3 regions of the Specibacter sp. NPDC057265 genome follow, and region 3 is predicted to be linked to each of the others. Evidence: riboswitches for the same ligand, from Rfam matches in the RefSeq annotation. Region 3 holds a riboswitch; each other region holds the start of a gene.

Region 1 (10,467 bases), on a different contig from region 3:
CTGGCCCGCACCCTTCGCCGCAACACCCTTGGACGCCACCGTCACCATCCCGGCGTCCAAGTCGCTGACCAACAGGTATTTGATCCTGGCCGCCATTGCCGACGGCGAATCCCGCCTGCGCGCGCCGTTGCAGTCACGCGATTCAACCCTGATGATCAAGGCGCTGCGGGCCTTGGGTGCTGTCATTGTGGAGGTCCCCGGCAGCGGCGGCGTCCCCGACCTGCTGGTCACCCCGCTGCCGGCCGGCCAGGTGGCCACAGGCGTGCAGGTGGACTGCGGCCTGGCCGGCACTGTCATGCGTTTTGTTCCGCCGCTGGCGGCACTGGTCAACGGGCCGGTGGGCTTCCACGGCGATCCCGCCGCACTGGTGCGCCCCATGGCGCCCCTGCTGGCAGGGCTGGCAGGGCTGGAAGTCGCGGTGGACGGCGGCGGTGACGGGTTTTTGCCTTTCACTGTCCACGGCACCGGAAGTGTGGCCGGCGGGCACGTCAAAATTGACGCCGGCGGCTCCTCGCAGTTCATCTCTGCCCTGCTGCTGGTGGCAAGCCGCTTCAGCAACGGCCTGCATCTGGAACACAGCGGCGAGTCTGTGCCCAGCCCCGACCACATCAAGATGACTGTGGAAATCCTGCGCTCACTGGGCGTCACCGTTGACGATTCCACGCCCGGCCACTGGGTGGTGGAGCCGGCACGCATTGCCGCCTTTGACGTTTCCCTGGAGCAGGACCTGTCCAACGCCGGACCGTTTTTGGCCGCAGCCCTGGCCACCAGGGGCACCGTGCGCATCCCCAACTGGCCGGCCAACACCACCCAGGTGGGTGACAAGTGGCGCCAGATCCTGCCGCAGTTCGGGGCAACTGTGACACTGGAGGACGGCGTGCTGAGCGTCACCGGCGGCACACACATTCACGGGGTGGACCTGGCCGACAGCTCCGAGCTGGCCCCCACGGTTGCCGCCCTGTGCGCCTTGGCGGAGGCTCCCTCGCGGCTGCGCGGCATTGCCCATCTGCGCGGGCACGAGACCGACCGGCTGGCGGCGCTGGTGGCTGAAATCAATGCCCTGGGCGGCGCGGTTCAGGAAACACCCGATGGCCTGATCATCACCCCCGCCCCCCTGCACGGCGGCGTCTTCCACAGCTACCACGACCACCGCATGGCCACCGCCGGCGCCATTTTGGGACTGGCGGTGCCCGGGATTGAAGTGGAGAACATTGCCACCACCGCCAAGACCATGCCTGAATTTCCTGCCCTGTGGGCAGCCATGATGGCGCAGACGCAGCAGCCGTCGGCCCAGGAGCAAGGGTCCGCGGCGGTGGAAGCCAAGGCTTAAAGATGGCAAAGGATTACAGCAACTGGGACGAGTCCAATGTCCGCGTGCGGGCCAACAAAAAGGGCAGCCGGCCACGCACCAAGGACCGCCCGGCCCATGACGATGCAGTCATTGGGCGCATTGTCACCGTGGACCGCGGGCGCTACACGGCCATTGTGGATGAGGACCTGCCCACCGAGCGGATCCTGGTGGCCGCCCGCGCCAGGGAACTGCGCCGCAACCCGGTGGTGGCCGGTGACTTTGTGGCCCTGGTGGGGGACGTCAGCGGCAAACCCGACACCCTGGCCCGGCTGGTCCGGGTTCAGGACCGCCGCACCCTGCTGCGCCGCAGCGCCGACGACACCGACCCGGTGGAGCGCGTGGTGGTGGCCAACGCCGAGCAGCTGGTGATTGTCGTGGCGGCCGCCAACCCCGAACCGCGCACCGGTTTCATTGACAGGGCGCTGGTGGCCGCCTACGACGCCGGCATAGCCCCGCTGCTGCTGATCACCAAGACCGACATCAAGGACCCCGCGGAGCTGCTGGCCAATTACGAGCACCTGGACATGACCGTGATCATCAGCCGCACGGCCACCGACGGCGCCTCAGGCATTGACGCCCGCAGCGACGACGGCGACTCCGCCCTCCTGGCCGGTGGCGCCGTGGAGCAGCTGCACGGCCATTTGGACGGCAAGGTCTCGGTCATGGTGGGGCATTCAGGCGTGGGAAAATCCACCATGGTCAATGCCCTCACCGGATCCCGGCGCGCCACCGGCGGCGTCAATGCCGTCACCGGCCGCGGCCGGCACACCTCCTCCTCGGCGTTGGCCCTGCAGCTGAAAAACGGGCTGCCGGGATCGTGGATCATCGACACCCCCGGCATCCGCTCCTTTGGCCTGGCCCACGTCAACGCGGACAGGATCCTGCAGGCCTTCCCCGATCTGCAGCCCGGCACCGACGGCTGCGAGCGCGGCTGCAAGCATGACAGCGTGGCCGTCAATTGCGGTCTGGACCCCTATGTGGAGCAGGGCAACGCCGGCGACGCCGGACCGGCGCGCCTGGCCTCCCTGCGCCGGCTGCTGGGCACCAGCGACCGCACCGAGGGCCGCGCGGAGGCCAAGGAACTGGGAACCATTGATTAACGGCCCGTGGCGCCACCGCGCCCTGCCGGGCATTGGCGGCAAAGCGCGGTAGCGTGAACACATGACCTGCGCACCTCAGACGTACAATGACGATCTCCGCCTGGCCCACGTTTTGGCAGACAGCGTCGATTCCCTGACCATGTCCCGGTTCAGGGCCCTGGATTTGGCCGTGGAGACCAAGCCGGATCTGACCCCGGTAACGGACGCCGACAAGGCCGCGGAGGAATCCATCCGCAGCCAGCTGGCCAGGGTGCGGCCACGGGATGCGGTGTTGGGGGAAGAGTTTGGCAGCAGCGGGCATGGTTCGCGGCGCTGGATCATTGACCCCATTGACGGGACCAAGAACTTTGTGCGCGGCGTGCCCGTGTGGGCCACCCTCATCGCCCTCGTGGAGGACGGGGTGCCTGTGGTGGGCCTGGTCAGCGCCCCTGCCCTGGGCAAGCGCTGGTGGGCCGCCCAGGGAACCGGGGCGTACATGGGCAAGTCCCTGGCCGCCGCCACGCGCATCCGCGTTTCCAATGTGGCCGAACTCAAGGACGCCTCCCTGTCCTATTCCTCGCTGACCGGCTGGGCCGAACGCGGGAACCGGGACGACTTCATCTCCCTCACCGATGACGTTTGGCGAACCCGCGCCTACGGGGACTTCTGGTCCTACTGCATGGTGGCCGAAGGCAGCGTGGACATTGCCTGCGAACCTGAATTGAACCTTTATGACATGGCGGCGCTGGTTCCCATAGTGCAGGAGGCGGGGGGCCGTTTCACCTCCCTTGAGGGCGCCGACGGTCCTTTTGGCGGCAACGCGCTGGCCACCAACTCCATCCTGCACCGTGAGGTGCTGCAGCGTTTGAACCCCGCCTGGGATGATTTGTTGAACTAGCTGCGCGTTCCCGGCGCGGTGGCGCCACGTCAACGTTCGTAACAAGTTTCCCCGGCGGGGAACTTGGGCTACTCTTTTGGGCATAGGTCACGAGTGCCAGCGCTAAACCCCGGTTTGCTGGCCGGCAACCCTCCTTTCGCGGCGGGGTGCCCCGGGTGACGACCTGGCCATGACCATTCGGTGATGGCAAGCGCGGACTCCTACGCCCTTGGGGTCCTTTGGTGAGAAGGAAACACCCATGAGCCATGCCCTTTTGGAAAAAACCCTGGCCGGCACGCTGGCGGACTCGCCGTTGTTGCCGGTGGTGGGACATGATTTGCTGGCGCCCCTGATCCACGGCGGCAGCATCCGTTACGCCAACTTGGACTATGCGGCCTCGGCGCCGGCGGTGGCGGAAGTCGCGGACCACTTGAACGAGGTGTTGCCCTATTACGCCAGCGTCCACCGCGGCGCCGGATTCGCCTCCCAGGTAAGCACCTCCCTGTATGAAAATGCCCGCACCATTGTGGCCGACTTTGTGGGCGCCCGCCCCGACGACACCGTCATCTTCACCCGCAACACCACTGATTCGCTGAACCTGCTGGCCGGGTGCGTGGCCAGCATCCTGGCGCGCAATGGCCATCTGGCGGGCCGTTCCAATGCCCACGGCGAGGTGTTGTACCTGGACATTGAGCACCACGCGAACCTGCTGCCCTGGCAGGGCCTGCCGCACCGCGCGGTGGTGGCAGGCGATTCCCTGGCAGCCACCCTGGCCCGGGTGGAAACCGCCCTGCGCGCCGGAAATGTGCTGCTGCTGGCCGTCACGGGGGCCTCCAACGTCACCGGGGAGGTGCTGCCCGTTGCCGAACTGGCCGCCCTGGCGCACCGGCATGGGGCCCGCATTGTGGTCGACGCCGCCCAGCTGGCCCCGCACCGCCGGATTGATGTCCAGGCCAGCGGCATAGACTACCTGGCGTTTTCCGGCCACAAACTCTATGCCCCCTTCGGAGCAGGGGTCCTGCTGGGCCGCCCCGATTGGCTCGACGCCGGGGCACCGCATTTGGCCGGCGGCGGCGCCGTGAAGGAAGTCCGGCTCGAATCGACCCAGTGGACCCACGGTCCGGCCAGGCATGAGGCCGGCTCCCCCAATGTTTTGGGCGCCGCCACGCTGGCCAAGGCCGCCAGCGTGCTGGGCGCCCTGGATCCCGGGCAGTGGGCGGAGCATGAATCCCTGCTGCGCGCCCACCTGGTGGCGGGGTTGGCGGCGCTGCCGGGGGCCACCGTCCACAGGATGTTCCCCGATTCACAGAGCCACCCCGGCTGCGGCAGCATTGGCGTGGTCAACTTCTCGGTCACCGGCTACGACGCCGGCCTGGTGGCCGCCTATCTGGCGGCCGAACACGGCGTGGGCGTACGCGACGGAAGGTTCTGCGCGCACCCCCTGCTCAAACGGCTGGGGCTGCCGGCCGGATCCCTGCGCGCCAGCTTCGGGGTGGGCTCAAGGCTGGAGGATGCCCAGCGGCTCATTGACGGCGTCGCAGCGCTGCTGCGGGACGGGCTGGGCTGGGATTATGAGGTGGACGCGGGCCGCTGGATCCCGGTAAACGATGAACGCCGGTTCCCGGCTTGGGCGCCCAACACACCCGGCACGGCCGGCGCCGCCCCCTGCTCCACCGGCCAGGGCGGAAGCGGTGCGGGTATGGTTGAAGCGCACTAAAGCCTTGAACCGACGGGAGCACCATGGCAGGCACTGGCGGACCGGTTTTTGATCCCGGGCGGCGCACCGACCTGGCGGCGGCGTTCCTTGCCGGCGGCGGCCACTACCACAAGGTGCGCCCCGGGTACCCCGGGGAATCCCTGCAGTGGCTCACGCACAACAGCGCCGGCCGGATCCGGGACGTGCTGGATGTGGGTGCCGGAACGGGCAAATACACCCAGCTTTTGGCCCAGCAGGATTGGCGCCTCACAGCCGTGGACCCCTCGGCGGACATGTTGGCCCAGCTCCGCGGCCAGTTGCCGCAGGTCACGGTCCAGGTGGGCACGGCCGAGCAGCTGCCTCTGGCCGATGGCAGCTTCGACCTTGCGGTGGTCGCCCAGGCCTGGCACTGGTGCGACCCCGTGGCCGCCAGCACCGACATTGCCCGTGTGCTGCGCCCCGGCGGGTCCCTGGGGCTGATCTGGAACCAGCTCGACGTCGAACTCCCCTGGGTGCACCGGCTGGCCCGCATCATGCACGCCGGGGATGTGCACAAGGCCGGCTTCCGGCCTGCACTGGGAGCCGAGTTCGCCCCGGCACGCGTCCACCGCAGCCACTGGGCGCAGGAGCTGACGCCGGAGGGCATCATGGAACTCGCCCAGTCCCGCAGCTACTATTTGCGCGCCGGCACAGCCGTACGCGCCAAGGTCATGGCCAATCTGCAGTGGTATCTGCACGAGCACCTGGGCCACCCCGCGGGCAGGGAACTACAGCTGCCCTACGTGACACAGACCTGGCACAGCAGCAAACTCTAGCCCCGCCGGCGTTGCCCCGGCCGCGCCCCTCGACAACAGCACCTTCACCCGCCTATGATTTCGGCATACCTAAATTATTTCCTTAGGCACAGCGAAGGTGGTCAAGTGCTCGATACTGTCAAGCCGGTCAAGGCGCGCCGGCCGCGCGCCCGGATGCTCCTGCTGCTGGGCCCGGCGTTCGTGGCGGCGATTGCCTATGTGGATCCCGGCAATGTGGCGGCGAACCTGACGTCCGGGGCCAGTTACGGCTACCTGCTGGTGTGGGTTCTGGTCGCAGCCAACATCATGGCCATGCTGGTGCAGTACCAATCGGCCAAGCTTGGCGTGGTGACGGGAAAGTCCCTGCCGGAACATTTGGGTGAGCGGTTCAAAACCACCAGCCGCCGGCTTTTTTGGGTGCAGGCGGAACTGGTGGCGATGGCCACCGACCTGGCCGAAGTGGTGGGCGGGGCCATTGCCCTGTACCTGCTGTTCCAGATCCCGCTGCCCTTGGGCGGGCTGCTGGTGGGGATTGTGTCCATGATCCTGCTCAGTGTGCAAAACCGCCACGGCCAGCGTTCCTTTGAATCCGTCATTGAGTTCCTGCTGGTGATCATCACCATTGGCTTCCTCACCGGGCTGGTGTTGAGCCCTCCGGATCCGGCGGGCGTGGCCGGCGGCCTGATGCCACGATTCGCGGGAACCGACAGCGTGCTGCTGGCCGCAGGCATGTTGGGGGCAACAGTCATGCCGCACGCCATTTACCTGCACTCCCAGCTGGCCAAGGACCGGCACACTGACGCCCGCAACACCCCGGAGCGGCTGCGGCGGATCCTGAAGGCCACGCGGCTGGATGTGGTGCTGGCCTTGATCCTGGCCGGAGCCGTCAACATTGGCATGCTGCTGCTGGCAGCTTCCACCCTTGGCGGGGTGGCTGGAACCGACTCCATTGAAGGCGCCCACGCGGCCATTGTGGAGAACCTGGGAACTGTGGTCGGCGTCGTCTTTGCCGTGGGCCTGCTGGCTTCAGGGCTGGCCTCGACGTCGGTGGGCGCCTACGCCGGAGCCACCATCATGAATGGCCTGCTCAAGGTCCGCATCCCGCTGCAGGCACGGCGCGTCATCAGCCTCATCCCGGCCCTGGTCCTGCTCTCCGTGGGCGTGGACCCCACCTGGGCGCTCGTGGTCAGCCAGGTGGTGCTGAGCTTTGGCATCCCCTTCGCCTTGATTCCCCTGCTGCGGCTGACCGCCAGCAAAAAAGTCATGGGCGAACACCGGGACCGGCTCCCGCTGCGCGCGGCGGCGCTGCTCAGCGTGGTGCTGATCGTGGCCCTGAACGCGCTTTTGCTGTGGCTCACAGCCACCGGTCAGGCCTAGGCGCGGCTACGGACGATGGGCGTGCAACGGGTAGTCTGGAGGGGTGAAACACGTGGCCGCATCCTCCAGCATTGAAGACTACGTCAAGGCCATCTACTCCCACACGGAGTGGCAGGACAAGCCCATCACCGCCACCGCGCTGGCCACACGGCTGGGGGTGGCAAATTCCTCGGTGTCGGAAATGGTGCGCAAGCTCAAGGATCAGGGCCTGGTGGACCACAAGCCCTACAGCCCCATCCACCTCACGGCCAACGGATTGCGGCTGGCCCTGTCCATGGTCCGGCGCCACCGGCTCCTGGAGAGCTACCTGGTCCGTGAACTGGGATATTCCTGGGACGAGGTCCATGAGGAGGCCGAACGGCTGGAACATGCCGTGTCGGACCATTTCATTGAACGCATGAGCGCCAAGCTGGGCCACCCGGACCGGGACCCCCACGGCGACCCCATTCCCACTGCCGCCGGCCACATCACCATGACCCCCTCACACCGTCTGGACGAGCTCGATCCCGGCCACTGCGGACGCGTCTCGCGCATCAGCGACCATGACCCGGATCTGCTGCGCCACCTCCAGAGCCTGGGCATCGGCCTGGACACCGAATTGATGGTGCTGGGCAGGCCCCCCTTCGGTGCCGGGCTGCAGGTGCGCGTACTGGACTCCCCCACCGACGGGCCCGACGCCGGGCAGATGCTGGGCGACGAGGTGGCGGCATCGCTGTGGCTGGCGTCCGAAGGCACCCATGCCGGCTGCACGGTGCAGCAGCTCACGGGCGGTTCCCTCATGCACCGCCACAGCCCCACGGCGGTGGCGGCACACCCTGGCGCCCATCAACAAGCGCCAGGGTAAAATTCACCGCCGCACAGACCGCCAGGAGGGCCGCAGCTCCGGCCGCTGTGTTTGTCTGGGCAGCGGCAGGGTTGTCCATGATGGTCACTTTCCTGCTGGCCGGGGGTGGGGCCGCGCCGGCAGCTACCGGCTGCGGCGCACGGGGACGCCGTCGGGTCCTGGGGGCAGGTGTTTGTCCAGGGTCCCATCCGCCGTCCGGGCCTCAGGCTCCACACCCAGGGCCTCCAGGGCCCAGGCCACGACCTCGGCCGCCAGCGGCTCCCCGGTGCTGGAAGCGCGGCGCAGCCGGTGGCGCCGGCCGGGTGCCGAGTCCGCCTGCAGGGATTTGTAGACGCCGGCTGTGGCCACCAGCTTGGTGACCTTGAACTTGTCCATGACAGCCCAGACCAGCCGGGCATCAAAGCCGGCGGGAAGCAGCAGGGCGCGGCGGCCGGAAGCCAGGGCGGCAATGAGGGCCCAGCAGTTGCCGCTGGCCCCGCCGGCATCGCTGAGGTCCAAAAGGACGTCGTCCCGGCGGACGTCCAGGGCAGCGTCCAGTGCCTTTACGAAGGAGCCGAGCTCCTGCAGTCCCATGTCCACTCCTGCAGGCCTGTCGGGGGTGAAGAGCTGGAGCAGGGCTGGGGAACCACCCGCGGGGTCCTCAACCGGGCCGTGGGCTGGCCCGCCAGGGAAGGACGCGTCAGCCGTCGACGGCTGGGGCACGGCGCTGAAACTGCCGGACCCGGCAACCATTTCAGCGAAACTGTGGTCATAGCCAAATGCTTCGCCACCGGCCACCACCACGGGGGTGGAGGCGTCGGTGGGCACCTGGCCCGGCGGCACCAGCCTGCGCCGCTGATCGGCGTCGCCAATGACCAAGCCGGCGCCGCTGGAGCGCAGCGCGAAGGCAATGCGGTCCTGGGCAAGCGTGGTGGCCAGCGGCACGGCCACGGCACCCAGACGCCAGATCCCCAGCAGGGCTATGGCCCAGTTGGCCGAAGCCGCCATCAGCATGGCCACTCGATCCTCCCGGCCCACCCCCAAGGTGCTTAAAGCTGCGGCGAACCGCGTGGATTTCTCCCGCAGTTCGCCGTAACTGAGCTCTTGGGAATTCAGCTCTTGGGAATTCAGCTTTGCCGCAACGCAGCTCAATGCCGTGTCCTGCGCTCGGTGCCCGTCACAGAACAAGTGCACTGCACCGGCCGCCTGCCCGGAGAAGGCAGCCAGCCGTTCCTGCACACCTTTTCCCATGTTTCACTCCCGGTGCATGGTCAGAGCCATGCCACAATCGGCCGCAGGCGGGCCGCAGCTTGCTGCGAAGGCGTCAGCCCTCACAGTCCTTGCAGTAGAAAATTCCATTCTTCTCACGCGCCACCTGACTGCGGTGGCGGACCAGGAAGCAGGAACCACAGGTGAACTCGTCTTCCTGGGCCGGAATGACCTGGATGATCAATTCCTCGTTGGAGAGGTCAGCTCCGGGCAGGTCCGTGCCCTCGGCCGTATCTGAATCCTCAACGTCAATGTGGGCTGTCTGGGCACCGCCACGCTGGACCTGAAGCGCCTGCAGCGATTCTGTCTCGTGGTCTTCATCCTTGTTGCGGGGTGCGTCGTAATCCGTTGCCATTCGGTTTTTTAACTCCTGAACTGCTGGTGGTTGTGGCTTGGTCTTTCAGCGCATTATCATAGCCCCGGAAAGCAGCGGCCGCGCACTAATTCGCTCAATGTTTTCCCACAGCATAGGGGATGTCCGCGCCAAATCCCTGTATTCTGGCGAACTTTATCCGCGCGTCACCTAAAGCCGGCGCCAAATGTGGCCACTCTCACGTGCCTGGCCTCCCTGGAACGGCCCGCATCAGCCCTCCAGGACCGCGCCGCGCGCACCGGCCGCGGCTGCACGTCCTATCCTTGGATGAACATGGCAAACAATTCCTCCCCCCGCTCCTCACTCAATCGACGCCAAGTGGCGCAGGCCCTGAACATCCCCCCGGAAATGGCTGCCCGCAATGGCATCCCTTCGCGCATGTCCGCGGCGGAGGTCGCAGCCCTTGACGCGGACCCGCCGGCCTGGCTGGCCCAATCCCGTGCCAATGCCACCGGCAAGCGCCCGGTGTGGGTGGAGCTGCGCTGTTATCTGTGTGATTTCCTTGAAGTGGCCCGGCCCAAGAAGTGGTGGCCCGACTTCACCTATGTGGTCTGCGACTTCCACGGCCCGGCCGAACTTCCCCAGCTGGCACAGGGCTGGCGCCGCAGCAGGTACGACGGCGTGGGCTCACGTTTTGTGGGGATCGTGGACTCCCAGGACCCGCCCACCGGGTAACGCTCCACCGCTGCCGGAACATTACTGAAGTAGACTTCACGGCGTGACTGTACCGGCAAAACTTTTCCAGCAATGGCTCAGCTGCGTTGCCGGTGACACCAGCCAGGCAGCTGTGTGCCGCGCGGCTGGAATTAAACGCTCCACCCTGGCCCA
Region 2 (10,467 bases), on a different contig from region 3:
CATGTACCGCAAGTCCGCCGAATACTTCGCCCGCAACGGCAAGACCCGGCTGGTGGACATCACCACGCTGCCGTCCACCCTGAAGGCGGCCCCGGACAAAATCCATCCCATGCCGTTCCCCGGCCTGAACATTGACAACCTGCCGTTCTTTGCCGTGATTGCCTCCTGCGCCCAGGGCACCACCTTGATCCATGATTGGGTGTACGAGAACCGGGCCATCTACCTGACCGAACTGAACCGCCTGGGCGCCGGGGTGCGGCTGCTGGACCCGCACCGCATTGACATCACCGGCCCCACCGCATGGCGTGCGGCTGAAATTGGCTGCCCTCCGGCGCTGCGCCCGGCCGCCTGCATTTTGCTGGCCATGCTGGCCGCCAAGGGCACCTCCGAATTGCGCAACATCTACGTCATTGAACGCGGCTATGAGGACCTTGCCGAGCGGCTGAACACCGTTGGTGCTGAAATTGAGTACTTTCAGGACTGAGCTGCGCGGTTCCCTGGACGACGCCGGTCCGCCGGCCGGTGGGTAGGCTGGGGGACATGTCCCCCTGGTCTCGCCGCGCAACGGCCCCTGACACTGCAGCTGCCGGCCCTTCCGCCGGGGACGGCCGGCCTTTGGTGCCGCTGGTGCTGGGGGAGCTGCTCGTTGAAGTGCTGCACCTCCCCGCCCGCCGGGCCAAGCGGCCCCCCAAGACGGTGGTGCAGTTCAGTGTGGGGCCCACCCGGACCCTGATGCAGCCGCAGGAAGTCCGTGCTCTGATCGCTGGAAAAGTGGGCATCATAGACTCCTGTGCCGGCGGCAGCGACGCCTTTCTCTGCGATGCCGCAGGCGTCGCTGCCATGGCCACGGCCGGGAAGCCGTCCGAGGCTGGAAAATGGATGGCTGTTTTCCCGCCGGAGGCCCTGGCCCTGGTGACAGGCCCCGCCATTGATGATCCGGCAGTGGTCATCAACGCTGCCGACAAGGCATTGCTGGAGCAGTGGCTGGCGGCGCTCGCGCCACGCTGACGGAAGTTACAGGGTCGCCAGCGCCTGAGCCAGATCGCCCTGCAGATCCGCCAAATCCTCCAGACCCACCGAAAGGCGCAAAAAACCGTCGCTGAGGCCAATGCTGGCCCGGCCCTCCGGACCCATGGCCCGGTGCGTGGTGGTGGCCGGGTGCGTGATGAGGGATTTGGCGTCGCCCAAATTGTTGGAAATGTCAATGATTTCCAAGGCGTTCAACAGGGCAAAGGCAGCATCCTTGCGGGTGCCGGAGGCAGGTTCAGCCAGTTCAAAGGTCAGCACCGTCCCCCCTGCCTTCATTTGCTTTTTGGCCAGCTGGTGCTGCGGATGCGAGGGCAAATAGGGATAAAGCACCTTTGACACCTGCGGCTGGGCCTGCAGGAATTCACCCAGTGCCAAGGCATTCCGGCAGGAGTGGCCGACCCGCAGGTTCATGGTCTCCAGACCCTTCAAAAGCACCCAGGCATTAAACGCCGACAACGAGGGCCCCGTGTGGCGCATGAGGTTCTTGACGGGCCCGTCAATGAATTCCCTGCTGCCCAGGATGGCCCCGCCCAGCACCCGGCCCTGGCCGTCAATGTGTTTGGTGCCCGAATAGACAATGATGTCCGCGCCAAAGTCTCCGCAACGCTGCAACAGCGGCGTGGCAAAAACGTTGTCGGCCACCACCTGCGCTCCGGCGGCGTGTGCCAAATCGCAGACAGCCTGCACATCAATGATTTCCTGCATGGGGTTGGACGGTGATTCAAAAAACACGGCTGTGGTGGGAACTGACAGGGCCTGCCGCCACTGCGCCAGATCGGGACCATCCACAAACACGGTCTCCACCCCCCACCGCGGCAGCAGTTCATTGAGGATTACAAAACACGAGCCGAACAGCGAGCGGGCCGCCACCACCCTGTCCCCGGCGCCCAGCAAGGCGCCCAGGGCGGTGAACACGGCCGACATGCCCGACGCCGTGGCAAAGCACGCCTCCTTGCCCTCCAGCAGACGCAGACGTTCCTGGAAGCCGGCGACCGTGGGGTTGCCGTAACGTGAGTAGACAAAGCGGTCCACTTCGCCGGTGAAGGCGGCTTCGGCGGCTTCGGCGGATTCGTAGACAAATCCGGAGTTCAGAAACAAGGCCTCCGAGGTTTCCTGGAAGTTGCTGCGGTCCAAGCCGCCACGCACGGCTTGGGTATCCTGTGCCCACGTGGCGGCTTGTGCATTGAAGTTGCTCACTAAAGATTCCTTATCCGTTTGGGGCCCATCATGGGTGGATCCGCCGTCGGCCCGCGGCCGCTGGGCTGGGGCGTGCGGGGACTTATTTCCAGGGCAGGCCGCGGTTTTTCCAACCATTGACCACACGGTCGCCATAGCCATCCTGCACGCCTTCAAAACCCTCCAGGATGTTGTAGGCGGTGTAACCGGCGTCGCTGGCGAGCTGGGCCGCGGCCAGGGAGCGAACCCCCGAGCGGCACAGCACCAACAGTTTTTTCTCCACTGGAACCGCCTCCGTCAGCTGCCGCAGAAAGTCCGCATTGGTGCTCCCGTCACCGGTATTCCATTCAATGAACACCACATCGGCCGTGCGGCTGGAGAGGTCGGGGACGCCAATGTGCTGCCATTCCCCACTCGTGCGCACATCAAGGAGCACGCTGTCAGCATCCAGCAGTTCCCACGCGGCCTGGGGGCTGAGATCCCCTGCGCGGCTCACGCGGTTTCCCCGCCGGCGTCGTGCGCAGATTCAAGGCCATCCACGGCCGAGGTCACGGCGGCATCGGCAAGGGCAATGGCGTGGGGTAGAACAACTGCCTGGGCGCAGATGACCTGGCCGGCATTGCCCGTCACGGCCGGGCTGCCGTGCAGCACATATCCCTGCGCCAGGGCGGCGGAGATGCGCTCGCAAAAGGACCTGTCATCGGGGCCGGTGATGAGCCTGTAACTTAGGGGGGATTCGTCCGCGGACATGGTGACTCCTCAAGTGCAGCTGGCACGCAGCAAGCGGGAATTGGTGCCGAGGCGCGGGCCTTGATGTGCTCTCGCGTCGCAGGGTGGATCACGCTTGCAAACGGTCAGCCACGGGTAGCTGGGTTTGCCGAGTATTCACCTGAGGCACCCCGCCGGAAAGAGGGTTGCCGGCCAGCAAGTCAGGGCTTGGCGCTGGCACTCGTTACTCACCTTGAAAGTAACACAACCGCCCGCCGTGACGGCAGCTGGGACGCTTTTATAGCGCCAGGTTACATCAGGGCAATGGTGGCCACGGCAAAGCATGCACGTCAATATGCGCCCACCCCGCAAACCACCTCCCCCGCAGGGTTTGGGGCCGTGAGGCCCGCGTGGGCCATGCCGCCGTGTTTTGCCACTGCCCGCTAAAGGGTTTGTGCCAGCAGCGCTGACAGTTCCGCGGTCAACACCTGCCGGATCCCGGCCGTCCCAACACTGTGCCCGTCAATGGTGTTGATGGGGGCGAGCAGGCGAATGCTGGAAATGAGCCAGGCGGCGTCGGCGTCGAGCAGATCCTCTGGCGTCACCGGGCCGTACCCCAGTTCCCAGCCGGCGTCCCGCGCCGCGGCAAAAAGTGCGCCCTGGGTGGTGCCGGGCAGTATCCCGGTGTCCAGGTGGGGGGTGATGAGCCGTTTGACAGGGTCGCCGGAATCGTCGGAAATGTGGGCCAGCAGCACCGAGGAGGTGGGGCCTTCCAGGACCAATCCGTCACGGCTGGTGAAAATCACGTCGTCGGCGCCTTCACTGTGCGCGTGCCGCAGGGCTGCCATGTTCACCGCGTAGGAGAGGGTTTTGGCGCCCAGCAGCAGCCAGGGGGCACGGGCGGCAATGTCACTGTCATAACCGCGTTCCAAAAGCATTACGTCCAGGCCCTTTTCCCGCTGGGCCGCCAAGGCCGGGGACACCGTGCTGACGGCCACCCACGCGGTGGCCCGATGGGCGCCCTCGGGTCCGCGGGTGGCGGTGAGCCGCACCGTGCACTGGCGATCCTGGGACTCCGGTGTGGCGGCAAGGGCATGGAGGATGGCTGCCTGCCACGCCCCGGCGTCCGGGATGGTGAGATCCATGAGCTCCGCCGACGCCGCCAGGCGTGCCAAATGCGCTCCGAGCTTCCGCGGGGCGCCCTTGACGGCCAGGAGCGATTCAAAAATCCCGTCGCCGCGCGTGAGGCCCTGGTCCGTGGCCATGATGGCGGGTGCTGCAGGGTCGGCCAGACGTCCGGCGGGATGCTGGGGGTCCAGAAAAACCAGTGTTGTCATGCCTTGAGCTTAGCGCCGGGGCCGGGAGCCAGGGCAGGGCCCGGCACGGAGCCGAGGCCGCCTAGGGTAATGTCACCATGAGGGAAATGGCCGGATTAACAGGAGAACATGCGTGATTTCGACAATCTTCAGTTTGCCTGTGGACACAAGTTTTTGGCTCTCGGCGCTTATTTTGCTTCTGGATTTGGCAATCCGCATAGTGGTGCTGGGCATCATCCCCGGAAACCGCCGCCCCACCACGGCCATGGCCTGGCTGCTGTGCATATTCTTCCTGCCGTATGTTGGGCTGGTTTTGTTCCTCATGTTCGGCAACTTCCGCCTCTCCCGACGCCGCCGGGAAACGCAGCAGGCGGTCAACGCCCGCGTGGTGGAGGGCACCGCTGACATTGCCTCCCAGGTGCAGAGCTACGAGGGGCCCACCTGGGTGAAATCGGTGATGCAGCTTAACCAGAACCTGGGTTTCTTCCCTGCACTGGGCGGCAATTCCGTGCAGTTGCTTCCCGGCTATCAGGAGTCGCTGGACGCCATGGCCGATGCGGTGGGCCAGGCGAAGGAATACGTCAATGCCGAGTTTTACATCATGAGCACCGACGGTTCCACCGAGAAATTGTTCTCCGCATTGGAGGCCGCCGCTGCGCGTGGGGTGCGGGTGCGCGTGCTTTTTGACCACATTGGCTCCCTGCGCGTGCCGGGCTACCGCCACATGATCAAACGGCTCAAATCCAGTGGCATTGAATGGCGCCGGATGTTGCCGCTGTTGCCTGTGAAGGGCCAGTGGCGCCGGCCGGACCTGCGCAACCACCGCAAGATCCTGGTGGTGGATGGCCGGGTGGGATTTACCGGCTCACAAAATGTCATTGAACCGTCATACCGCAGGAAGGGCAATCGCAAGGTGGGCCGCAAGTGGGTGGAACTCATGTCGCGGCTTGAAGGTCCCATCGTGGGGACCTTGAACGTCATGTTCGCCACTGACTGGTCCTCCGAAACCGAGGAAACCCTTGAATCCCAGCTGGCAAGCTACCACTGGGATTCCTTTTCCGGCGGTTCGCTGTGCCAGGTGATCCCCAGCGGGCCCGGCTTTGTCACGGAAAACAACCTGCGGCTGTTCAATACCTTGCTGTATTCGGCCGAAGACCGCATCACCATCTCCAGCCCGTACTTTGTGCCGGATGACTCCCTGCTGTATGCCATCACCACTGCGGCCCAACGCGGGGTGAACGTGGAGCTCTTTGTGTCCGAACAGGGGGACCAGTTCCTGGTGCACCACGCCCAACGCTCCTACTACGAGGCGCTTTTGAAAGCCGGGGTGCGCATTTATTTGTACCCCAAGCCCGCTGTGCTGCACGCCAAACACATCACCGTTGATTCCGAGGTGGCCATCATCGGCTCCTCAAACATGGACATGCGCAGCTTCTCCCTGAACTTGGAGGTCACCGTCATGATGATTGACGACGGCGTGGTTCAGCGCATGCGCCAGGTGGAGGACGACTACCGTGCCGTTTCGCGGGAACTGCTGCTCGAGGAGTGGGTGAACCGCCCCATTATGGCCCGTTACGTTGACAATGTGGCGCGCTTGACGGCCACCATTCAATAATTCGCGCACCTGCGCGCAGGTGCGGCTGCATCAACCCGGAAAGTCTGCACCCAGGGTGGAAAGGACCCCGTGGGCCTTGGCTTGGATTTCCTGCCATTCGGCCTCGTCATTGGAATCAGCCGTGATGGCACCGCCGATGCCCAGGGAAAGGTCCGTGCCGCCGTCGGGGGTGTCCTGGCAGAGCAGCGTGCGGATCACCACCGACAGATCCGTTGCGGCATTGAGTGAGAAATACCCGATGGCACCGGAGTAGATGCCGCGCGGGCCGGATTCCAGGGCAGTCAAAATGGCCATGGTGCTGATTTTCGGTGCCCCCGTCATGGAGCCGGCCGGAAATGCCGCGGCGACTGCCTGTGCCCGGGAACTGCCCGGCGCCAGTTGCGCCTCAATGGTGCTGACCAGCTGATGCACGGTGGCGTAGCTTTCAATGGCACACAGCCGCGGGACCTGCAGGGTATGGGCAAGGGCGAATCGCGAGAGGTCATTGCGCAGCAAATCCACAATCATGATGTTTTCCGCCCGGTCCTTCAAGGAGCCGGCTAAATCGGCCTTGAGCGCAGCATCCACTGCCGGATCCCCGTCGCGGCGGCGGGTGCCCTTGATGGGTTCGGCCCGCATCAGCCCGGCGGCATCGATGCGCAAAAACCTCTCCGGGGAGGTGCTCGCCACGCTCGTGGAGCCAAAGCGCACAAAAGCGGCAAAGGGGGCCGGGTTGTCCACGCGCAATGCCCGGTAGCTGTGCCACGGATCAATGCGGTGGCTGCTGTGGGCCTCCAGGGCAGTGGTGAGGCAGACCTCGTAGCTGTTGCCGTCGTGGATTTGCGCCTGGGCGGCGGCAATCATCTCCTTGTAACGGCGCTCGCCGTCACGGACCGTGAACTCCGGGGCGCGGAAGGGCCGCTGTTCCGTAATGGGGCCGGCCGCATGAACACCTTCCGCCGCGGAGCGGACCGCCTGTTCAAATGCGGTGGCCTCCGCGATGGTTCCAGGGTGGTGTGCATCCGTCAAGGTCAGGGCATACAGGCAATTTTCCTGATGATCCAGCACCACCGCCTGGCCGGCGAAAATCAACGCAGCATCGGCAAGGGTCCCCGCACGGGGGGTGGAATTTTCCGCACGGTGCCAATCCTGACGGTCGCTGTCGCCCCCGGTTTCAGCCTTCAGCCCATACCCCAACCAGCCCAGCCAGCCGAGCGTGAAATCGCCCGGGTAATGCTGCGGCGCACGCACGGCCCTGCGGCCCCACACGGAATCCAACCAGCGAAAAAAAGGCCCCCGGATGCGTGTGGTGACGTCTCCGGCCGTCACGGTGGTCAAGCCTCGGGTGTGCTGCGCGATTTGGCCAAAGCACCCGGCGGGATCGGCCATGATGGAGAAACGGGAGCGGTCAGCCGCGGCATCCCCCCAGGAATCAACTCCGGAAACCTCCGCCAGTGAACTGTCCAACCACACCGCGTTTTCCGAGGCTCCATACAGGGCCTGAAAAAGTTCGGCGGCCGGCGGGGCCGCATTAATGCGCAGGGCCGAAAACTCCAGGCCGCGCCGCCGCGCCAGTTCCGGAGCCAGGAGATGTTCCAGGGCCGGCAGCTGCGTCAAGGCATCGAGCACCGGTCCGGGGGCGTTGGCCACGCCGGCGGTGGCATCGACCACAATGTCAGCAAAGGTGGGCAGCCCGGACCCGGCCAACAACTGCTCCTCCTGCCCTGCCCACAACTCCCAAAAGGGTGCATACATTTCACCGTCACGCTCCAGCGCACGCTGCCTGCGTGCCTGGCTGGGTGCATCAACCCAAATGACGGCGTCCAGGAATTCCGCTGCCCGGCCATGGGATGAACCAACACCTTCCAACACCACCACCGGGGCAACTGCGGTGGTGCGGGCGGCGCCGTCGTGCTGGCCGGCCCAGTCCCACTGCGTCCATGTGGCTGGGCGGCCCTGGCTGAGCGGGGCCAGCACGGTTTCAATGTAGCGTTCCACACCTCCGGCCAGACCGTCCCAGCCGGGGTACACGTCCTCAAGGTGAAACAAGGAGACGGGGCGGTGCGTGCGCAGCAAAGCTGCCAGTTCCACGGCCAAGGTGGTTTTCCCGGCGCCGGAGCGGCCATCAATGGCAATGAGCACCGGGCGCTGCCTAGCCACGGGCATGCGCCAGGATTCCTGGAATGGCGGCGGCAATGAGCTGCCAGCTGGCATCAAAGTCCTTGTCATCGCCGTACCAGGGATCATAAATGCCCTGCTGTTGCATCCCGGCACCCGAAACCTCCGGGTCAAAGGAGCGCAGCATCCGCACCTTGCCGGCAGCTTCAGGGGTGGGGGCCAAGGCCTGCAGGGCATGGAAGTGGTCGGTGTCCAACGCCAGGATCAGCTCGCGTTCGGCAAACCATGCCGGGTCAAATTGACGGGCGGTGTGGTTGGAGACCGCTATGCCGTGGCGGGCCAGGACGCCGCGGGCACGCGGATCAATGGGATTGCCCACTTCCCACGCGCTGATCCCGGCGGAGTCCACCACCACATCAACCCCCGCCTGCTGTGCCGCCTGGGCCACCATGAACTCGGCCATGGGGGAGCGGCAAATGTTGCCGGTGCAGACGGTGGTGATCCTAAAGGGGGTGGTCATGGCGCAAGTCTATCCGCGGGCGCGCCTCACAGCAGCGCCAGCAAAACGCCCACGGCAATGAACAGGCTGCCAAAAATCCGGTTGAGCAGCACCTGGCCGCGTTCGCTGTTGGTGAGGTGTTTGAGCTGCTTGGCACCGGCGGCAAAAAGAAACCACATGATGACAATGTCAATGGCCACGATCGTGGCCGTCAACACCAAATATTGCTGCCAGAGGGGCTCCCCGGGACGGATGAACTGCGGGATGACCGCCAGGAAGAAGACTATGGCCTTGGGATTGAGCAGGTTCACCCACGCCCCACGCCGAAGCATGGACAGGCCCCGCTCGGGAAGGGGGCTGCCGGCGTCGAAGGGTTCCGGCGGGGCCAAGATCTTCCGCACGCCCAGGTACACCAGATAGGCCGCGCCCGTGTAGCGGATGAACATAAAAAGCAGCGGCGAATTGGCGACCACAAGGCCCACGCCCGCCGCCACGATGATGATGTGGATGACCAGCGCCAGCTGCTGGCCCAAAATGCCCCACATGGAACGTCGAAATCCCGCGGTGAGGGCGTTGGACATGGTGTTGATGGCGCCTGCGCCCGGGGTGACGCTGATCATGACGCCGGTGCCCACCAGGGCCAGCCAAAGGGAGAATTGCACCCATCCAGCCTACCGTTGCCGCTTGGCGCCGCAGCGGCCTTCCTGCCCGGTGGGCGGCTCCGTCGGGCCGGAAGTCCCCCTGACCTGCCCGGGACGTTCGCCCAGCGCGAAAGTTGAGCCGGGTACGCTCAACTTCATTTGACATGATGCCGAGCCTGAGTAAAGTTGAGTGCAGAACGCTCAATACCGCTGATTGGGCGAGCCGTCAGCAGACGGAAGTTCAGACAGCGGCTCATGAAAGGAACCACTTATGTCACGTGCCGTAGGTATTGACCTCGGAACCACCAACTCCGTCATCTCCGTTTTGGAAGGTGGCGAGCCCACAGTCATCGCCAACGCTGAAGGCGGCCGCACCACCCCTTCAGTTGTTGCCTTCTCCAAGACCGGCGAGGTCCTGGTTGGCGAAATTGCCAAGCGCCAGGCCGTCAACAACATTGACCGGACCATTGCCTCCGTCAAGCGCCACATGGGCACCGACTGGAACGTCGCCATTGACGACAAGAAGTACACGGCGCAGGAAATCTCCGCCCGCACCTTGATGAAGCTTAAGAACGACGCCGAAGCGTACCTGGGCGAAAAGGTCACCGACGCCGTCATCACCGTCCCGGCCTACTTCAACGACGCCGAGCGCCAGGCCACGAAGGAGGCCGGCGAGATCGCGGGCCTGAACGTGCTGCGCATCGTCAACGAGCCCACCGCGGCTGCTTTGGCCTACGGCCTGGAAAAGGGCAAGGAAGACGAACTCATTCTGGTCTTCGACCTCGGTGGCGGAACCTTCGACGTATCCCTGCTGGAAGTGGGCAAGGACGAGGACGAGTTCTCCACCATCCAGGTCCGCGCCACCCACGGTGACAACCGCCTTGGCGGCGACGACTGGGACCAGCGCGTTGTGGACTTCCTGCTGAACCAGCTCAAGGTCAAGGGCATCGACCTGTCCAAGGACAAGATCGCCCTGCAGCGTCTGAAGGAATCGGCTGAGCAGGCCAAGAAGGAACTTTCCTCCTCGACCTCCACCAACATTTCCCTGCAGTACCTCTCCGTGACCGCCGACGGTCCCGTCCACTTGGATGAGCAGTTGACCCGCGCCAAGTTCCAGGACCTGACCAAGGACCTGCTGGAGCGCACCAAGAAGCCGTTCAATGACGTCATCAAGGAAGCCGGCATCAAGGTTTCCGACATTGACCACATTGTGCTCGTGGGTGGTTCCACCCGCATGCCGGCCGTGACCGAACTGGTCAAGGAACTGGCCGGCGGCAAGGAACCCAACAAGGGCGTCAACCCGGATGAGGTCGTGGCCGTTGGTGCCGCACTGCAGGCAGGCGTGTTGAAGGGTGAGCGCAAGGACGTTTTGCTCATTGACGTCAC
Region 3 (10,467 bases):
GGCACCGTGTTGCTGGCCCCGGACAAGGCAAGCTACGGCGGCTGCCGGGCCGGAGTGACGGCCATAGAAGCGGCCTTCGGCCCCCGCGGCACCGTCAGCGAGGAACTGGCCGAGCTGCCGGTGCTCTCGCCGGGCCAGGCCATGGACGGCCAAGGCTACCGGTGCGGGGCCATGGACGACGGCGTCGCGTGCGCCAATCTGGCCGCCGGCGTCGGCTTCTTTGTGGATGCGCAAAGCTATGAACTTTTTGCCCCGGCGGCGACGGCGGCCCCCGCCGGGTAGCTGCGCAACGCATCTGTGCGTCCAAGCCACCGCTCTGTGAGCCGAATAACTGTTGAGCACTGTGGTGCATTATTCAAATATGTGCTTCCACGCCAAGGCGGTAATGTGTAAAAAAGGGGCTGACGCTCCTGATCATCACTACTTCGACGTAGAAGGACACCAATCCGTGGACCTGTTTGAATACCAGGCGCGCGACATGTTTGAGGCTCACGGCGTTCCCGTGTTGGCCGGCATCGTGGCGCACACCCCTGAAGAAGCAAAGGCAGCAGCCGAGAAGATTGGCGGCGTCACAGTCGTCAAAGCACAGGTGAAGGTCGGTGGCCGCGGCAAGGCCGGCGGCGTGAAGGTTGCCAAGACCGCTGATGAAGCGTTCACTTACGCCTCGGACATCCTGGGCATGGACATCAAGGGCCACACCGTGAACACGGTCATGATCGCCGCCGGCGCCGACATTGCCGAGGAGTTCTACTTCTCCGTGCTGCTGGACCGCGCCAACCGCAACTACCTGGCCATGTGCTCGGTGGAAGGCGGCATGGAAATTGAGGAACTGGCCGTTGAGCGCCCCGAGGCCCTGGCCCGTGTGGCTGTGGATCCGGCCGTTGGCATCGATGCGGCCAAGGCTGACGAAATCGTCGCCGCCGCAGGCTTCAACGCCGAGCTGGCCCCCAAGGTCGCCGCCACCATCATCAAGTTGTGGGACGTCTTCGTTAAAGAAGATGCCACCCTGGTGGAGGTCAACCCGCTGGTACGCACCGGCGCCGGCGACATCGTCGCCCTGGACGGCAAGGTCTCCCTGGATGAGAACGCCGACTTCCGCCACCCGCACCACCTCAAGCTCGAAGATGCAGCAGCGGCCGACCCCTTGGAGGCCAAGGCCAAGGCCGCGGACTTGAACTACGTCAAGCTCGACGGCGAAGTGGGCGTCATTGGCAACGGTGCCGGCCTGGTCATGTCCACACTGGACGTTGTGGCCTACGCAGGCGAAAACCACGGCGGCGTCAAGCCCGCCAACTTCCTGGACATTGGTGGTGGAGCATCCGCCGAGGTCATGGCCGCCGGTTTGGACGTCATCCTCAACGACCCCCAGGTCAAGAGCGTCTTCGTCAACGTCTTCGGTGGCATCACCGCCTGTGACGCTGTCGCCAAGGGCATTGTCGGTGCACTGGCCGAGCTGGGCTCAGCTGCCAACAAGCCGCTGGTCGTCCGCCTCGACGGCAACAATGTTGAAGAAGGCCGCCGCATTCTCAACGATGCCAACCACCCGTTGGTCACCCTGGCCGCCACGATGGACGAGGGCGCCGACAAGGCTGCCGAGCTCGCCCACGCAGCAAAGTAGAGGTTTAGAAACTATGTCTATCTTTTTGACTAAGGACTCCAAGGTCATCGTCCAGGGCATCACCGGCGGCGAAGGCACCAAGCACACCGCCCTGATGCTCAAGGCCGGCACCCAGGTGGTGGGCGGCGTGAACGCACGCAAGGCCGGCACCACGGTTGTGCACGGCGCCGTCGAACTGCCCGTGTTCGGCACCGTGGCAGAGGCCGTGGAAAAGACCGGCGCAGACGTCTCCATCGTCTTCGTCCCCCCGGCCTTCACCAAGGACGCCGTGGTGGAAGCCATTGAAGCGCAGGTTCCGCTGGTGGTTGTCATCACTGAAGGCGTGCCGGTGCAGGACGCCGCCGAGTTCTGGGCCCTGGCCCAGTCCAAGGTCGATGCTTCCGGGAACCAGATCACCCGTATCATTGGACCCAACTGCCCCGGCATCATCACCCCCGGCGAAGCGCTTGTAGGCATCACGCCCAACAACATCACCGGCAAGGGCCCCATCGGCTTGGTCTCCAAGTCCGGCACCCTGACCTACCAGATGATGTTCGAGCTGCGTGACCTGGGCTTCTCCACCGCCATTGGCATTGGTGGCGACCCTGTCATCGGCACCACGCACATCGACGCGCTTGCTGCGTTCGAGGCCGATCCGGAGACGAAGGCCATTGTCATGATTGGTGAAATTGGTGGCGACGCTGAAGAGCGCGCAGCCGAGTACATCAAGGCCAACGTCACCAAGCCCGTTGTTGGCTACGTGGCCGGCTTCACCGCTCCCGAGGGCAAGACCATGGGCCACGCCGGCGCCATCGTCTCCGGTTCCGCGGGCACGGCCCAGGCCAAGAAGGAAGCCCTTGAGGCTGCCGGTGTCAAGGTTGGCAAGACGCCTTCCGAGACCGCCACACTGCTGCGCGAAGTATACGCCGCACTGTAACGCCGTTGCTTTAAGGAAGGGCCCCACGGATACCCGTGGGGCCCTTCTTCTTGCCTTGGCCGGGGCCGCCGGTCCGCCTTCGCTGCGGGTCCCTCGCCGAAACCGACCCGGCACTGCCGGGTATGCCGCAGCGCCACGTCGGGTTCGAAGCCGCTGGGTCGGTCTCGACGGATTGGCCCGCGCCAAGCCGCGCCAGCCCGCGCCAAGCCGCGCCGCGGGCCTGCCGCTGGAAAACTAGCCCACCACGGTGCCGAAGACCAGGCCCAGCAGGTACGTTGCAGCAGCGGCGCCCAAGCCAATGGCCAATTGCCGCAGTCCGCGTCCCAACGGGGAGGCACCCGAGAGCAGGCCCACCACGGCACCGGTTCCCATCAGTGTTGCTCCCACCAGCGCGCAGGCGAGCAGCAGGGCATTGATGCCCGTCATGCCAAAAAGGAACGGCAGGATGGGAATGATGGCGCCCGAGGCGAAGAAACAAAAGCTGGAGGCTGCCGCGCCCCAGGCGGTGCCCAGCGATTCATGCTCATCGGCCTTTTCAAAGTTCTCCGGCTGCAGGGACAGGCTCGGATCGCAATCGCAGGTGAACTGGCCCAACCTTTCGGCGGCACGGTGTTCGGCCGCCTCCAGCGACATGCCGCGGGCCCGGTACACCAGCACCAGTTCGTTGTTCGCCAAATCCAGTGAAGGGGCGGCCGTAAGGGTGATTTGGGTGGGCTGGGAAGCGTCCAACAGTTCACGCTGGGAGCGCATGGACACAAACTCCCCGGCACCCATGGAAAGTGCCCCGGCCAGCAAGCCGGCAATGCCGCTGAATAGGACCACTTGGCTGGAGACACCGGTGGCGGCCATGCCGACCACCAGGGAGAGATTGCTGACCAAGCCGTCATTGGCGCCAAACACAGCTGCACGGAAGGACCCGGAGAGGCGTATGCGACCGCGGGTGGCAAGCCCCCGGATGACTTCCTCGTGAATGGATTCATCCGCCGCCATGGCATCGGTGGCATCGGCATCGGTGGCATAGGGGGAGCGGGATTCCGAACGCTGCGCCAACGCCAAAACAAACACCGAGCCAAAACGGCGGGCCATCGCGGCCAAAAACCGGTTGCGGGTGGAGGCCCGCAAGGGCGGTTCGGCATGAGGGCCCAGCAGCTTCAACCAGTGCTGTTCATGGCGGCCCTCGGCCTGGGCCAGGGCCAACAGGATGGCACGTTCCTCACCCTCGCGTCGGCTGGCCAAATCCCGGTAGACAGCCGCTTCGGCCCGTTCATCGGCCAGATACTGGCGCCACCGCTTGATTTCGGTGGGGGTGGGAATTCTTTCTGCCACGGCACTGCTCCTCAAAGTCAGCCACCACTGTAACGCTTCCCGGCAGGAATGTCTGGCCGGTGATCCTCACAAATAGGTTGAGGGACACCGGAACCTGCGGTGCCGTGGTCACCCCACGACGCCTCACCCATCAGCCCGAAAATTAGCGGGCCGCGAGCCGGAAACCAATGCGTCGTCCCGAGCGGACGCCTGTCTGGGCCACCGTCACCACCAGGGTGCCGATTTGAGGCATCCACTGCGCTGCCCGCACTGCTTGATCGAGCGCGGCATTGAGTTCGGAGGCTTCCGCCGACCAGTACTGGTGGAACCTCCCCGGGGTCATGAACGTCACGGCGCCGGACTGCACCTCCACGGCCGGGAGCACGGGAATCGCTATGGGTTCGCCGGCGCTGGCTGGGCGGTGGCGGGTGGGCAAAGTGGACGCAGCGGACTTTACGGCAGGGGGGAACGGCATGACAAAACCCTTTGCTTGCTCTTGCCCGCGGAGGTCACCGCCGGCCGCTTCCTCATCCGAACCACCCGTGAAGCATGGGGTTGGTGTGCGGCCAGTCGGAGCTTGGCGCCGCATCTCTTGAAGCTGCCACCTAGAATACTTCTTAAAATGGTCGACGGCGGGAGGTTACGTCATATGTGACGCAAGCTCCCGCCGTCGACCATTGCAGGCAGTGCCGACCAGCCGGACCAACTACCGTGAAACGCCGGCGGTGTGCTCCGGGTTGCTGTCGGCGGCCGCTGCCGCCAGGCGGTCGTCCCATCCCTGGCGGACGTGGGCCGGGGTGGGCGTGGACAGCAGCGAGACCACCACGTAGACCAGCAGCGACGCTGCCAGACCGAAGTAGATGGGCTCATTGGCGAAGATGCCGTCGTTAAGGGGGTCCAGGCTGTGCCAAATGCCGGTGCCGTACATCACCAGGGATCCCAGCGTCACGGCGCAGCCGGCCAGCATGGACCAGGCGGCGCCGGCTCCGGTGCCCCGGCGCCACACCAGCCCGCCAATGATGGCCACCAGCAGCCCACCCACCAGGATGTCGTAGGCAACCGTCAGGGCGAAGACCACGTCGGTGGCCAGGATGGAAATCGCCACCACCAGGATTCCCAGGCCCAGCACGTACATGCGGTTGCCCTTGATGTCCTCGTCAGGGTTGTCGGAGTCGGAGTTGTCAATGGACTTGCCAAACCAGCTGGCCACAAACGGCACCACGTCGGCGCGGGCCACCGTTGCCGCGGCAATGAGGGCGCCGGAGGCAGTGGACATCATGGCTGCGACGGCGGCCGCCATGACGATCCCGCCAATGCCAATGGGCAGCAGTTGCGTGGCCACTTCGGCGTACACGGCGTCCTTGCCCAAGCCGGCCACATCAATGGCGGGCAGTGCCACCTTCGCGGCCAAGCCAATCAAGGCACCGGCCACACCGTAGAGGACACAGTAGATGCCGGCGGTGGCGCCGCCCCAACGGGCCACGGAAGGGGTCTTGGCCGTGAAGACGCGCTGCCAGATGTCCTGGCCAATTAAAAGACCCAGGGTGTAGACCACGAAGTAGGTCACGATGGTGCTGACGCCAATGCCGTCCCACTGGAAGAAGCTTTCCTCCAGGCGTGAACGGACCCCGTCCAGGCCGCCGGCGGCGTTCAAGGTAAAGGGCAGCATGAGCAGGAAAATGCCCACGGTCTTAATGACGAACTGGACCTGGTCGGCCAAGGTGATGGACCACATGCCGCCAATGGTGGAATAGACCAGCACAATGGCACCGCCCACGGCAATGGCCACCCAGCGTTCCCAGTCAAAGAGGACCACAAAGATGGTGGCGTAGGCGCCGGTGGAGGTGGCGGCAATCATAATGGTGTAGGCCAGCATGACAATGCTGGAGGCCTTGGTGGTCTCCTTGCCGTAGCGCAGGCTGAGCATTTGCGAGACCGTGTAGATCTTCAGCTTTTGCAAGGTGGGGGCAAAGAGCAGGCTCAGCAGCAGCACGCCCACACCAATGGCCACCACCAGCCACATGCCGGAGATGCCAAATTTGTAGCCCAGCCCCACGCCGCCCACGGTGGAGGCGCCACCGAGCACGACGGCGGCCATGGTTCCGGTGTAGAGGAAGGGTCCCAGCCGCCGTCCGGCCACCAAAAAGTCGCTATTGTTCTTAGTGCGCGACTTTCCCCACCAGCCAAAGGCCAGCATGGCCGCCAGGTATAAAACAACAATGGCAATATTCAAGTCCACGCGATGCTCCAAAGAGTGAAGTAGTAGGATCCCCCAAAAATATTGCCTTCTAAACAACATTTGTTGTCTATTAGGCTAAACTGTGACCGTTAGCACAGTCAATCCCGCAGCGCCCGCGTGGGTCAGGGACGTGAGGAACCGCCGTGAAAGCATTGCCTGTAGAACCCAGCGTCAGCCCCGTCGCCATTGGCTCCCGCATCCGTGCCGCACGCCAAAACCAGCGCCTCACCATTGAACAGGTGGCCGATGCCACCGGCTTGACCAAGGGTTTCCTGAGCAGGGTCGAGCGTGACCTCACCTCACCCAGCGTGGCCTCGCTGGTGACTGTCTGCCAGGTCCTGTCGTTGTCCATCGGGGAACTTTTCGCCGCGCCGGAAACCCATCTGACCCGAAAAGGTGAGGGCCCGCGCATTTCCCTTGGCGGCGAAGGGATCGTGGAGCGGCTGCTCACGCCCCGGTCCGAGCGCCGCCTGCAAATCCTGGGCGCCGTCATTGAACCCTTTGGCCGGGGCGAGGCTGAACTTTACGCCGTGGACTGCGATGTGGACGTCCTGCACATCATCAGCGGTGAATTGACGCTGCACATGACGCAGGAATCCTACGACTTGAAGGCAGGGGACACACTGTCCTTCCCCGGCCGGGAACCGCACAGCTGGGAAAACAGCTCGGCCCAGGCCGTGGAGGTCCTGTGGATCCTGGTGCCTGCCGCCTCGGGGGCCTAGGGCGGCGCAGGGAGCCGGCCGGGATGGTGCGCTCAGCCCACATGCACCCAGGGCCGACGGGTCAAAACCGGTTCGGCCTCGCGCAGCACCTCCCGGGTGACGGGCGCAATCTCGCCTTCACCCACGAACAGGTACTTCAGAAGATTGGTGATGGGGTTTCCCTCGGTCCACCTGAAGTAAATGTGGGGGACAACTGCGGTGATGTCGCGGATGTGCAGCAGCACAGCGGCAATGGTGTTGGGCACATTGGAGGAATGAACCTCCAGAATCCTAAATCCGTGCCGGGTGATGCCACGCACCTCCAAGGCGGTTTCAAAGTCCGAGGAATCGTCCACGATGACCTCCATGAAGAGGACCGCGGAGGGCTGGCCAATCTCGTTGACCTGCGCTGCGTGGGCCAGCTTCCGGCGGTAGGCGGCGGCGCTGCGGGTCTTGGGATCGTGGGAAATGACACGGATGTGGCCGCCGTCCACGGCTGACACAAAGGCCAGGGCGGCTTCATCCAGGCGAACGTAGCTGGCACGCAGCTCAAAGGACCGGCGCAGGCGGGAGAGCAGGCTGACCACCACAATGGCCACGATGAACAATGCCGCGATTCTTATCCCATCGGGCCGCTCAACAATGTTGGTGACGGTGGTGTAGCAAAAAGCCAGCGAGATGGCGCCAAAGCCCAGTGCCCGCCATTTTTGTCCCTGGCGTCTGGCCGACAGTGTCACGGCCACGGCCGCCGAAGTGATCAAGACCAGTACACCCGTGGCGTAGGCGCCGGCCTGGGCGTCGACGTCGGCCTTGAAAACAATGGTGATGACAATGGCGCAGGCGGTGAACACCAGCACCAGGGGACGGACCGCGCCGGCCCATTGTGGTGCCATGCCAAAGCGGGGCAGATAACGCGGGACCAGATTCAGCAGGCCAGCCATGGCGCTGGCTCCGGCGAACCACAAGATGGCGATGGTGCTGACGTCGTAGACGGTGCCAAAACCCTCACCGAGGAGATCATGGGCCAGAAAAGCCAGGGCGCGGCCGTTGGCGGATCCGCCTGGCTGGAACTCCGCGGCGGGAATCAGAATGGTGGTGGCCAGGGAGGAGGTGATGAGGAAGGTGCTCATGATGACAGCTGCCGTGGTGAGCAGGTGCTGGGCGCCCTTGATCCGGCCGGCGGGGTGTGCGGCCGTATCGAGGGGTTCCCCTTTGATTTGCGGCATGACGGCCACGCCGGTCTCAAAGCCGGAGAGTCCCAGGGCCAGGCGCGGAAAGACGAGCAGGGCCACGGCCACGGCCGTGAGGGGGTTGCCGTGCTGGGTGGTGAGGGCAGTCCACCAGTCCGCGGTGGGGAGCGGGTTCGCCGCCACGTGGACCAGCGCCGTGCCAATGACCACCAGGTTCAGGGACAAAAACACCGCGACCAGCACCACCGCAATGTTGATGGCTTCCTTGAAGCCCCGCAGGAACACGGCGGCAAGGCCGGCAACGAGGATCAAGGTTATTGCCACGTTGTGCCCATGCAGGAAATCGGGCGTGAACGGGTTTTCAATGATGTGGGCGGTGGCATCGGCGCCCGAGAGGGTAATGGTGATCATGAAATCGGTGACGGCAAAACCAAGCAGCGCCAGCACAAAGAACTTGCCCCACCAGCGGGGCAGCAGCCGCTCAAGCATGGCAATGGAGCCGGCTCCATGCGGGCTTTCGCGGGCAACGCGCTTGTACACGGGCAGTGCGCCGAGCAGCGTGACCAACACCAACACCACCGTTGCCAGCGGAGCCAGCACGCCGGCCGCCAGTGCCGCAATGGCCGGCTGGTAGCCCAGCGTGGAAAAGTAGTCCAGCCCCGTCAGGCACATGACCTGCCACCAAGGGCGCCGCCTGTGGTTCTTCCCCGGACGTCCATGGGGACCCTGGCGCTTCCCGCCGCCTTCGGGCAGCCCCTCCAGAAGCCAGTGGCGCAGGGCGCGCCGGCCCTTCAGCTTCGCCGGCCGGCCAGGCCCGGCGGGTGCTTTTGTCAGGGTTGTCACGGGAATCCTCTCAGCGGTGCCGGACTGTCCCGGCCCAGCGAGACTAGCACCGCCCCACGGCCCGGCAGCCCGGTCTTGACGAAACTTTTACGCCCCGTTTTCAGGGCCCGCCTTTTCGCCCGCCGCAGGCGCCCGGACCAGCGAAGATCTTGGCCGAAGGTACCTCACGGAAAACATTTGGTTCACATTAGACAACAAGGCTTGTAGCATGGGGGACAACCGCACCATGTGACGCAGCTCTATCCGCGGCACCGGTGCAAGCTTCCCGAAGAAAACGAGGTTCCCGTGAAAGAAATCCGCATTGAGGCCAATGGCAACCTTGGGCCGATCGACTCCGCCCAGATCCCGCGTTATTCCGGCGCGGCCACCTATGCGCGCCTGCCGCGCCTGGACCAGGTGGCCAAGGCCGACATTGCCGTGGTGGGGGTGCCCTTTGACAGCGGCGTCTCCTACCGTCCCGGCGCCCGTTTCGGCGCCAACCACGTCCGGGAAGCCAGCCGCCTGCTGCGCCCCTACAACCCGGCCTGGGATGTCTCGCCCTTTGAAAACTGCCAGGTGGCCGACGCCGGCGACATGGCCGTCAACCCCTTCAACATCAATGAAGCCATTGAAACCATCCAGCAAAATGCCCTGGACCTGACAGCCGGGGGCGCGAAGCTGCTGACCCTTGGCGGGGACCACACCATTGCGCTGCCGCTGTTGCGCGCCGCCGCCGAACGTGCCGGGGAACCGGTGGCCATGCTGCACTTTGACGCCCACCTGGACACCTGGGACAGCTACTTTGGCGCCGAATACACCCACGGCACCCCGTTCCGCCGCGCCGTGGAAGAGGGCATCCTGGACACCGAAGCCATCTCCCACGTGGGCACGCGCGGCCCGCTGTATGGCAAAAAGGACCTCGACGACGACCACCGCTTTGGTTTTGGCATCGTCACCGCCGCCGACGTCTACCACCAGGGCGTTTTGGAGACGGTGGCGAAGATCCGGGACCGGATCGGCAACCGCCCCCTGTACATTTCCGTGGACATTGACGTGCTGGACCCCGCCCATGCCCCCGGAACCGGCACCCCCGAAGCCGGCGGCATCACCAGCCGCGAACTCATCGAGATCATCCGCGGCTTCCGGGGCATGAACCTGGTGGGCGCAGACCTCGTGGAAGTGGCCCCGGCCTACGACCACGCTGAAATCACCGGCGTTGCCGCCAGCCATGTCAGCTACGAACTGCTCACCCTGCTGGCGGACAACTTTGTCCCCGGTGACCGCTTTGGCACCCCCAACGGCTACGCCGCCCAGGCGCTGGACGCAGATGCACGACGCCGTCCGGCCGGGTTCAAGCCCGCCGGCACCGAAGCAGGTGCCCAGTGAGTGACGCCCAGCGCAATGGCGGTGACCTCGTCGTCGAAACCCTCACAGCCCTTGGCGCCAAAACAGTGTTCGGCATTCCGGGGCAGCACGCCCTGGGACTGTTTGACGCACTGAGCCGCTCCCCGCTGCACTTTGTCTCCTCCCGCGTGGAGAACAACTCGGCATTTGCCGCGGACGGCTACTCCCGCGCCACCGGAGAGGTGGGCGTGCTGTTCCTGTCCACGGGTCCGGGCGCCTTGACGGCCCTGGCCGGCCTGCAGGAGGCCTACGCCACGGGCGTTCCGATGGTG

Evidence for each region. A riboswitch is a leader RNA that binds a small molecule or an ion and turns the genes downstream of it on or off. The one in region 3 is predicted to bind S-adenosylmethionine.
Region 1: it holds a riboswitch for S-adenosylmethionine, as region 3 does, so the genes downstream of both, ACFUCV_RS05265 (aminotransferase class V-fold PLP-dependent enzyme) here and ACFUCV_RS03840 (hypothetical protein) in region 3, are expected to answer to the same signal.
Region 2: it holds a riboswitch for S-adenosylmethionine, as region 3 does, so the genes downstream of both, ACFUCV_RS10000 (DUF1737 domain-containing protein) here and ACFUCV_RS03840 (hypothetical protein) in region 3, are expected to answer to the same signal.

Annotation. Positions count from the first base shown of each region.
Region 1 is NZ_JBHUYE010000005.1:14,349-24,815, reverse strand. Features, by position in the region: gene aroA (3-phosphoshikimate 1-carboxyvinyltransferase) at 1-1,330, shown strand, start outside; gene rsgA (ribosome small subunit-dependent GTPase A) at 1,333-2,451, shown strand; gene hisN (histidinol-phosphatase) at 2,513-3,328, shown strand; SAM riboswitch class IV at 3,414-3,527, shown strand; gene ACFUCV_RS05265 (aminotransferase class V-fold PLP-dependent enzyme) at 3,567-5,024, shown strand; gene ACFUCV_RS05260 (class I SAM-dependent methyltransferase) at 5,048-5,818, shown strand; gene ACFUCV_RS05255 (Nramp family divalent metal transporter) at 5,924-7,174, shown strand; gene ACFUCV_RS05250 (metal-dependent transcriptional regulator) at 7,218-8,018, shown strand; gene ACFUCV_RS05245 (AMP-binding protein) at 8,142-9,248, opposite strand; gene ACFUCV_RS05240 (DUF4193 domain-containing protein) at 9,322-9,621, opposite strand; gene ACFUCV_RS05235 (DUF5997 family protein) at 9,913-10,314, shown strand; gene ACFUCV_RS05230 (hypothetical protein) at 10,358-10,467, shown strand, end outside.
Region 2 is NZ_JBHUYE010000011.1:95,356-105,822, reverse strand. Features, by position in the region: gene ACFUCV_RS10020 (UDP-N-acetylglucosamine 1-carboxyvinyltransferase) at 1-484, shown strand, start outside; gene ACFUCV_RS10015 (hypothetical protein) at 541-1,008, shown strand; gene ACFUCV_RS10010 (O-succinylhomoserine sulfhydrylase) at 1,015-2,226, opposite strand; gene ACFUCV_RS10005 (rhodanese-like domain-containing protein) at 2,309-2,701, opposite strand; gene ACFUCV_RS10000 (DUF1737 domain-containing protein) at 2,698-2,955, opposite strand; SAM riboswitch class IV at 3,041-3,162, opposite strand; gene ACFUCV_RS09995 (aminodeoxychorismate lyase) at 3,357-4,250, opposite strand; gene cls (cardiolipin synthase) at 4,390-5,844, shown strand; gene ACFUCV_RS09985 (chorismate-binding protein) at 5,875-7,989, opposite strand; gene ACFUCV_RS09980 (low molecular weight protein-tyrosine-phosphatase) at 7,976-8,461, opposite strand; gene ACFUCV_RS09975 (LysE family transporter) at 8,488-9,102, opposite strand; gene dnaK (molecular chaperone DnaK) at 9,353-10,467, shown strand, end outside.
Region 3 is NZ_JBHUYE010000003.1:147,910-158,376, forward strand. Features, by position in the region: gene ACFUCV_RS03820 (hypothetical protein) at 1-282, shown strand, start outside; gene sucC (ADP-forming succinate--CoA ligase subunit beta) at 449-1,618, shown strand; gene sucD (succinate--CoA ligase subunit alpha) at 1,632-2,534, shown strand; gene ACFUCV_RS03835 (VIT1/CCC1 family protein) at 2,769-3,860, opposite strand; gene ACFUCV_RS03840 (hypothetical protein) at 4,003-4,314, opposite strand; SAM riboswitch class IV at 4,327-4,437, opposite strand; gene ACFUCV_RS03845 (sodium:solute symporter) at 4,546-6,036, opposite strand; gene ACFUCV_RS03850 (helix-turn-helix domain-containing protein) at 6,222-6,800, shown strand; gene ACFUCV_RS03855 (amino acid permease) at 6,833-8,812, opposite strand; gene speB (agmatinase) at 9,098-10,177, shown strand; gene ACFUCV_RS03865 (thiamine pyrophosphate-binding protein) at 10,174-10,467, shown strand, end outside.